Regions from separate parts of the Allobosea sp. TAF32 genome, predicted to be linked through region 1. Evidence: predicted binding sites of a transcription regulator. Region 1 holds the regulator's gene; the other holds the start of a gene.
What was found. The regulator PhoB, encoded in region 1, activates phosphate uptake and scavenging genes when phosphate is short. The targets are predictions, from matches to a motif close to TGTCATNNANCTGTCAT.

Region 2: a site for PhoB is predicted at 2,081-2,097, ahead of AB4Z16_RS07900 (acetoacetate decarboxylase). Genes of this name have one in related genera too.

Annotation. Positions count from the first base shown of each region.
Region 1 is NZ_JBFRDM010000002.1:230,969-235,175, forward strand. It holds gene AB4Z16_RS05675 (LysR family transcriptional regulator) at 1-287, shown strand, start outside; gene AB4Z16_RS05680 (SpoIIAA family protein) at 342-728, shown strand; gene AB4Z16_RS05685 (DUF3175 domain-containing protein) at 745-1,029, shown strand; gene AB4Z16_RS05690 (hypothetical protein) at 1,281-1,460, opposite strand; gene phoB (phosphate regulon transcriptional regulator PhoB) at 1,568-2,266, opposite strand; gene phoU (phosphate signaling complex protein PhoU) at 2,278-2,997, opposite strand; gene pstB (phosphate ABC transporter ATP-binding protein PstB) at 3,205-4,011, opposite strand; gene pstA (phosphate ABC transporter permease PstA) at 4,051-4,207, opposite strand, start outside.
Region 2 is NZ_JBFRDM010000003.1:75,429-79,635, reverse strand. It holds gene AB4Z16_RS07910 (ABC transporter substrate-binding protein) at 1-180, opposite strand, end outside; gene AB4Z16_RS07905 (acetolactate synthase large subunit) at 423-1,979, shown strand; gene AB4Z16_RS07900 (acetoacetate decarboxylase) at 2,145-2,888, shown strand; gene AB4Z16_RS07895 (histone deacetylase family protein) at 2,907-3,950, opposite strand; gene AB4Z16_RS07890 (TetR/AcrR family transcriptional regulator) at 4,077-4,207, opposite strand, start outside.

The DNA of each region.
Region 1 (4,207 bases):
GCGCGGTGCCGGAGCATACTGTGCGCTACGGCTACTATTCCGTCATCATCAGCGCCGCCGTGGCGGGGTTGGGGGTCGCGCTGACGCCGCGCTGTTACGTGGCGGACGAGTTGGCCTCGGGCGCGCTCGTCAACCCGCTCGGACTCGGCTTCACCAGCGCTACGGGCTGCTGGCTCATCCGCCCGTTGGGCCAGCCGCAACGCCCCGGCCTCGATGAATTCGTCGGCTGGCTGCGCTCCGAAGCCGCGCGGTTCGATGCCGCCACCCGTGGATCCTCAGCCGCCTGATCATCGGGCGAAACATCCGCTCTTGCCCCGCGTTGTCTGGATCAAGGAGGAGTCATGTTAACGATCCTGCCCGCACCGGACCATGTCGGCGCCTACCGCCTGTCGCAGACGCTGACCAGCGACGATCTCGACGGGATCATGGCCGATATCGACGCGAAGCTCGCACGACACGAGAAAGTCGGCATCCTCGCCGACCTCACCGATTTCACCGATATGACCTTGGCTGCCGCCTGGAAGGATGCGCGCTACAGCCTCGGCAAGCTGTGGGAGCTGCAACGCTTCCCGCGCGAGGCGGTGATCACCGACAGGGGCTGGCTTGCGGCCTTCGTTGACTTGCTCAATCCGGCGATCCCCTTCGTGACTGTCCGCACCTTCAAGCCGGAGGAGTACGAGACCGCATTGACCTGGGCCGGCGACATCGAGGGCGGACCAAACGCCTGACCGACAGGAGGACGCCATGCCCGTCCACAAGCACAGATGGTCGGCCGATATCACCAGCCGGAGCAACGCGCTCGATTTCGAGAAAGCCGTGTTCACGCGTGGCGATCCGCGCCAGATCGCGCGCTCGCTGAAGCGGTCGGCCGAGCACAGCCGCCGGCGCAAATCGGGCCCCTATCGCTCGGCGATGTCGATGCTCACCTTCTACATCAACCGCGCCGGCCGGAAACTGCCGGCCGAGCGCCGCAGGACTCTGGAAGCGGCCAAGCACAGCTTGCGCCGCCTCTTCCACCGAGAGGGCTGAAGCGCCTGCCGTCGCCCTTCAGGGGATCGACCTGAAGGCCGGTTCTCATGGCGCCTTGCCTCCCTTGCGCGCCGGATCATGCGAGTGGTGGCTGTCGCGTTCGCCGCCGCCACCCGAAACGCGAGCGTGCCGCCGGTTGTCATCGGCAAGCGGATGTCCGGCGGCTTCTTCGCGTTCTCATGCGATGAGCCGGGGCCGCCGTGCCGGATGGTCTGCGGCGCCTTGGTCGAGGTCGACGTTCGGCAACCTTCTCAACGATCCTGTTGCAGACCCTGATGGGTCGTGTTGATGCGTGTATTGCCCTGCTGGCCCTGCTGATCAGGCTGGCTCGGTCGGCGCTCGCCACCTCTGGCGCTGCGCAGATCGCGCTCGGCATGATCCGGCTCGCCCGGGCCCTTGTCGCTTCGATTGGCCGGCGGGATGGGCGGCATCTTGCTCACGGCGACCTCCTCTGGCTCGCGCTGACTTTCAGGATCAACGCGAGCGAGCAGGCAAGGTTCACCGCCAGTTGCGATGAGGAGGAGAGCTGGAGCGCCGCTCAGCTGCGCGCAAAAGTCTCGTCGAAGGCGTAGCCGGCGCCGCGCACGGTGCGCAGCGGATCCTTGGTATTGGCCGGCGTGATCGCCTTGCGCAGCCGGCCCACATGAACGTCGACGGTGCGCTCGTCGATATAGACGTCGCGGCCCCAGACGGCATCGAGGAGCTGAGCGCGCGAATAGACGCGGCCGGGCGCCTGCATCAGGAACTCGAGCAGCCGGAACTCGGTCGGGCCGAGATGCAGCTCGCTGCCGGCACGGCGGACGCGCCGGGTCGTGCGATCGAGTTCGAGATCGCCGGCGGCGAGCAGCCCCGCGACATGGCCCGGCTTGGCGCGGCGCAGCAGCGCCTGTATGCGCGCGATCAGCTCTGGCAACGAAAAGGGCTTCACCACATAGTCGTCCGCGCCAGTCGCGAGCCCGCGGACGCGTTCGGTCTCCTCGCCGCGCGCCGTCAGCATGATGATCGGCACGCGTTCGGTGTCGCGTCGCGAACGCAAGCGGCGGCAGAGTTCGATGCCAGAAAGGCCCGGCAGCATCCAGTCGAGCAGCACGAGATCAGGCGTGTGGTCGCGCAGATGCAGTTCAGCGTCATCCCCGCGCGCGACGCTGTCGACCTCGAAGCCCTCGGCCTCGAGATTGTAGCGCAGCAGCAGGGTTAGCGGCTCCTCGTCCTCGACGATCAGGATGCGTGCGGCCATGATGATCTGCTTCAGTTCCCGGTGATCGCCTCGACCTCGATATTGGTCGTGTCGAGCTTCGGCCGGTTCACGTCGAGCGAGTCGCCGGTGATGAGATAGTGAATCGTCTCGGCGATGTTGGTGGTGTGGTCGCCGATGCGCTCGATGTTCTTCGCGCAGAACAGGAGATGCGTGCAGAAGGTGATGTTGCGCGGATCCTCCATCATATAGGTCAGGAGCTCGCGGAACAGCGAGGTGTAGAGCGCATCGATCTCGTCGTCGCGGCGCCAGACGTCGAGCGCCTTCTGCTCGTTGCCGGCAGCGTAGGCGTCGAGAACGTCCTTGAGCTGCGCCTGCACCAGGCGGCTGATGTGCTCGAGCCCGACCACGGCGCGGTGCGGCGGCTGGAACTGGCCGGCGATGGCGACGGCGCGCTTGGCGATGTTCTTGGCGAGATCGCCGACGCGCTCGATATCGGCGGCGATGCGGATCGCCGAAATCAGCTCGCGCAGGTCGTTGGCGAGCGGCTGGCGCCGGGCGATGGTCAGTACCGCCTTTTCCTCGACGTCCCGCTGGAGGTTGTCGAGGCGCTGGTCGGCCGTGATGATCTTCTGGGCAAGGCCGGTGTCCCGGCGCACCAGCGCCACGGTCGAATCGCCGAGCATGCGCTCGGCCATGCCGCCCATTTCGGCGAGGCTGCGGCGGATGCCTTCGAGATCGGTATCGTAGGAGCGGACGATGTGGTCGGTCATGGGCGGCGTGTCCTCTAGATCATTAGCGCCGGTGCAGCGTCGTCGTTTTCAGGTCGGCATGCTCAACCCTCAGCCCTCATCCTGAGGAGCAAGCGAAGCTTGCGTCTCGAAGGATGCTCCGGTTGGTTCCGGAGCCTCCTGGACCATCCTTCGAGACGCCGCTCGCGCGGCTCCTCAGGATGAGGGCTGCTGGTTTGAAACCGGTCTTCAGCCGAACCGGCCGGTGACGTAGTCCTGCGTCTGCTTCTTGGCAGGGTTCATGAAGATGGTATTGGTCGGCGCGAATTCGACGACCTCGCCCAGATACATGAAGGCGGTATACTGCGAGATGCGGGCCGCCTGCTGCATGTTGTGCGTGACGATGGCGATGGTGAAGTCGCTCTTCAGCTGCTCCAGCAGATCCTCGATCTTGCCGGTCGAGATCGGGTCAAGCGCCGAGGTCGGCTCGTCGAACAGGATCACTTCAGGCTTCTGGGCGATGGTTCGCGCGATGCACAGGCGCTGCTGCTGGCCGCCGGAGAGACCCATGCCGGAGCTCTTCAGCTTGTCCTTGACCTCGTCCCAGAGCGCGGCACGGCGCAGCGCGCCCTCGACGCGGTCGTCGAGCTCGGACTTCGGCGGCTTCTCGTAGAGGCGGATACCGAAGGCGACGTTGTCGTAGATCGACATCGGGAAGGGCGTCGGCTTCTGGAACACCATGCCGACGCGCGAGCGCAGCTCGTTCACATCGACATCGTTCGAGATGATGTTGCGCCCGTCGAGCATGATCTCGCCGGTGGCCTTCTGCTCCGGATAGAGCGAGTAGATCCGGTTGAAGATGCGCAGCAGGGTCGACTTGCCGCAGCCCGACGGGCCGATCAGCGCGGTGACGTGCCGGTCGCGGAAATCGAGATTGATGTTCTTCAGCGCCTTGTGCTCGCCGTAGTAGAAATCGAGGTTCTTCACCGCGATCCGGACGGGCGCCTCGGCATCGAGCGTCTGCGGGGAGAGTTCAAGGGTCGAAAGCATCGACATGGTCCTCAAGGTCGGACGCGACCGGGTTGGATTCAAGTCTTATTTGCCGCCGGCGACAAAGCGGCGGGCAATGATCGAGAGCAGCAGGATCGAGACCGTGATGATCAGCGATCCCGCCCAGGCCAGTTGCTGCCAGTTCTCATAGGGAGCGGAGGCGAACTGGTAGATGGTGACGGGCAGGTTCGAGACGCCGCCG
Region 2 (4,207 bases), on a different contig from region 1:
CGTGACGTCGAGGCCGTTCTTAGCGAAGATACCAGCCTCCTTGGCGAGGACCAGCGGCGCGAAGCCGGTCCAGCCGGAAATTCCGATATTCACCTTGGTCTGCGCCTGCGCGCCGCCCGCCGCCAGAAGCGCCGCGAGGCCGAAGCCGACGCTCGCACCGATGCGCTTGAATGCTGCCATGTTCGAAACCCTTCCCCTGCTTAACGGCGAACGCGCCATTCAGGACGCCTAGACAGCGTCATTCACGGCGCGAAGCAACCTTCGTTCCAAATCAGGTTAAATGCATATGCAAACCCGTCAAGGCGCCGATCACCATCGCTTGGGAAAGCCATGACATTCTCTCGTTTGACAGCGCGAGAGGAATTTCCTCCCTTCACGGCCGCTGGCGCAGGGGCGCCTTCTATCGAGTCGAGGTTTTCAGGATGAACGGCGCCGACCGCCTTTGCGACACCCTTCTGATCAACGGCGTCGATACCTGCTTCGCCAATCCCGGCACTTCCGAGATGCACTTCGTCGCGGCGCTCGACCGCAAGCCGCAGATGCGCTGCGTGCTCGGCCTGTTCGAGGGCGTGGTGACCGGTGCCGCCGATGGCTATGCCCGCATGGCCGACAAGCCGGCCGCGACGCTGCTGCATTGCGGGCCGGGCATGGCGAACGCGCTCGCCAACATGCACAATGCAAGGCGTGCCCGCACGCCGATGATCAATGTCGTCGGCGACCATGCCACCTACCATCTCCAGCATGACGCGCCGCTGACCAGCGATATCGAGAGCCTGGCGCATCCGATGTCGCATTTCGTCCGCCGCATCGCCTCGCCCGAGGATGTCGGCCCGGCGATCGGAGAGGCCTATGTCGCCTCGCTGACGCTGCCCGGCGTCACCACCGTGATCCTGCCGGCCGACTGCGCCTGGGGCAGCGTCGAGCCGGCCGCCCTCAAGCCGACGCCGCTGCCGGCGCTGAAGAGCGTCGATTCAGCGGCGATTCGCGAGGTCGCCGCCGGGCTGCGCAAGCATGGCGCGCGCGCCGCGATCATGCTGACGGGGCTCGCGCTGCGGGAGAAGCCGATGGAGATGGCAGCCCGCGTCTGCGCCGCGACCGGCGCCAAGATCTTCAGCCAGATGTCGAATGGGCGCATTCAGCGCGGCGCCGGCCGCGTCGCCATGCCCAAGGTGTTCTATCCGATCGACAAGGCGCTCGATCAGCTCAAGGACGTCGATTATCTCGTGCTGGTCGGCGCGCAGACGCCGGTCGGTTTCTTCGCCTATCCGGGCAAGCCCGGGCGCCTTGTCCACGATGACTGCGAGGTCGCGACGCTGGCCAGCCCGGGCGACGATCTGCCCGCAGCGATCACGGCGCTCGCCGAGGAGATGGGCGCGACGAAGACGGCGCCCGTCTATATCGCCTCGCCGCGCAAGGAGCAGCCCGGCCTGCCGACGGGCAAGCTCGATGCCGACAAGGCCTGCGCCATCGTCTCGGCCCTGCTGCCGGAGAATTGCATCGTCTGCGATGAGTCGGTCTCCTCGGGCCGCAGCTTCTACTATGACTGCCACAGCGCACCGCAGCACGACTACATCCAGCTCACCGGCGGCGCGATCGGCGAAGGCATCCCGCTCGCCATCGGCGCAGCGGTCGCCTGCCCCGACCGCAAGGTCATCAACATGCAGGCCGACGGCTCAGGCATGTACACGGTGCAGGGTCTGTGGACGGAGGCGCGCGAGAATCTCGACATCGTCACAGTCGTCTTCGCCAATCGGACCTACCAGATCCTGCACGGCGAGATGCGCGCCGTCGGCGTCAACGATTTCGGCCGCAACGCCACGCTGATGCTCAACATCGACGAGCCGGCGCTGGACTGGGTCTCGATGGCCAAGGGCATGGGCGTCGAAGCCGCCCGCGCCACCACGGCCGAGGAGTTCACCAGCCTGTTCAAGGCCGCGCTCGCCAAGAAGGGGCCGTTCCTGATCGAAGCGGCGATCTGAGACAGCATCCGACCAAAACGCCCTCCGCCCGAGAACGACGTCTCGGGGTGGAGGGCGATCTTCACGCGGGCAGTGAGGAGAAGCTTTTCTATTCGTCCGGTCGCCATCAATCTGTCGCAGGGCCCCTGCCAGAATTGCGGCTGATTTCGAGAAGGAGCGACCAGCATGAACCGGGACGAGATCCTGAAGGCACCGTCGATGCCCGTCTTCAGCCCGAGCTACCCGCATCCGCCGAACCGCTTCATCAAGCGGGAATATCTGATCATCACCTACGAGACGGACCCTGAGATCATCCGCGCCGCGTTGCCGGAGCCGCTCGAGCCGGCCCCGGGCAACCTCGTCTATTACGAGTGGATGAAGATGCCGGATTCCTCCGGCTTCGGGTCCTATGAGGAGAGCGGCACCGGGATCTATGCCAGCTACAAGGGACAGCCCTGCAATTTCTCCGTGCAGATGTATCTCGACGACGAACCGCCCATCACCGGCGGACGGGAGATCTGGGGCTTCCCCAAGAAGTATGGCGTGCCGCGCCTCGGCGTGATGAAGGACACCCTGACCGGAACGCTGCACTATGACGGCGAGCGCGTCGCAATGGGCACGATGACCTACAAGCATCGCAGCCTCGAAGATCAGCTCGACAAGGTGCGCGACGGCATCGCTGGCCTGAACATCAACCTGAAGCTGCTGCCCGATGTCGATGGCGCACCGAAGGTAGCGCAGCTCGTCGGCTACAATCTCACGGACATCACGGTCCATGGCGCCTGGGAGGGCGAGGCGCGGTTGCATCTCATCCCTCATATCAATTGCCGGGTCGCCGACTTCCCGGTGCGGAGAATCGTGCGCGCTCGTCACCAGCTCGTCGATTTCACGCTGCCTTTCGGCCGGGTTCTGCACGACTACCTCGCATAGCACCCGCGCGTTTCGGCTTCAGGCGAACCCACCCAGGAACGCATCGAGGCAGTCGCCGATCGCCTCGATCGCATAGCCGCCTTCCTGCACAACAAGCGTCGGCAGACCGAGCGCCTTCACCTGCCGGCCGATGGCGCCGAAATCGGAGGCTTCAAGCCTGAGGACGCCGATCGGGTCGTCCTTATGGGCGTCGTAGCCGAGCGCGATCACCAGCACCTCGGCGCCGAAATCGCGGATCGCCTTGCCGGCCCTGTCGACAGCAGCCTGCATCTCGGCTCCGCCCGCGCCATGGGCGAGCGGCAGGTTGAGGTTGAAGCCCTCGCCCGGCCCGTTGCCGCGCTCGTCGTCATAGCCGGTGAAGAACGGGTAGTAGTTAGACGGATCGGCATGGACCGAGATCGTGAGCACGTCGCTACGGCGGTAGAAGATCTGCTGCGTGCCGTCGCCATGATGGGCGTCGACATCGAGGATCGCGACCTTGCCGAATTTGGAGCGCAGGCGCTGGGCGGCGATCGCGGTGTTGTTGAGATAGCAGAAGCCGGTGGCGCGATCGGCGCGGGCGTGATGGCCGGACGGGCGGCAGAGCGAGTAGACGGCGCGCTCGCCGGCGAGGATCGCATCGGCCGCAGAGACTGCGGTCTCGGACGAACGCAGCGTCGAATGCCAGCAATGCTCGCCGATCGGCACTGAGAGATCACCGAGATACCAGCCGAGCTGACCGATGAAGCCGGTGGGGCGGCAGGGCGGACGGACATCCTCGTCCGGGCGGCCGCTCCAATAGGGGAAGGTGCTCGGCCAGACTTCCGGCCCGCGCTCGGCCGGCAGGTCCTGCCAGCGCGCCCAGGCGGTTTCGAGGAAATTGACGAAGCCGGCATCATGGATCGCCAGGATCGGGTCCGTGCCATGCGCCGCCGGATGCTCCGGCTTGATGCCATGCTTCGCCAGCGCACCGAGAAGCCGGTCCGTCCGCTCGGGCAGGTCCTTGGGCGCAACGACCTTGCCGAAGCGCATATATTGCTGCGGATCGTGAAGGGCTTGATCGGGATGGTAGAAGGCACGCATCAGGCGAAAAATCCTCGTCAGGCAGCGAGGCGATCAGCCGGCCCCGCACCGGAATGCTAGCAATGACGGCGACGCCGGTCAGCTACGTCGATGCCGCCCGCCCCTGCGTGGCGGGCGGAGCGGGCCTTACGCCAAGGGCGAGAGCAGCGCCGCGAATTCGCGCGCCAGCGCATCGATCTCGAAGCGTTCGGGCCGGTACCAATCGGTGGAACCGTTGAGCGCGCCGAGCAGGAAATTGCGCAGGACGTCCGGCGCGC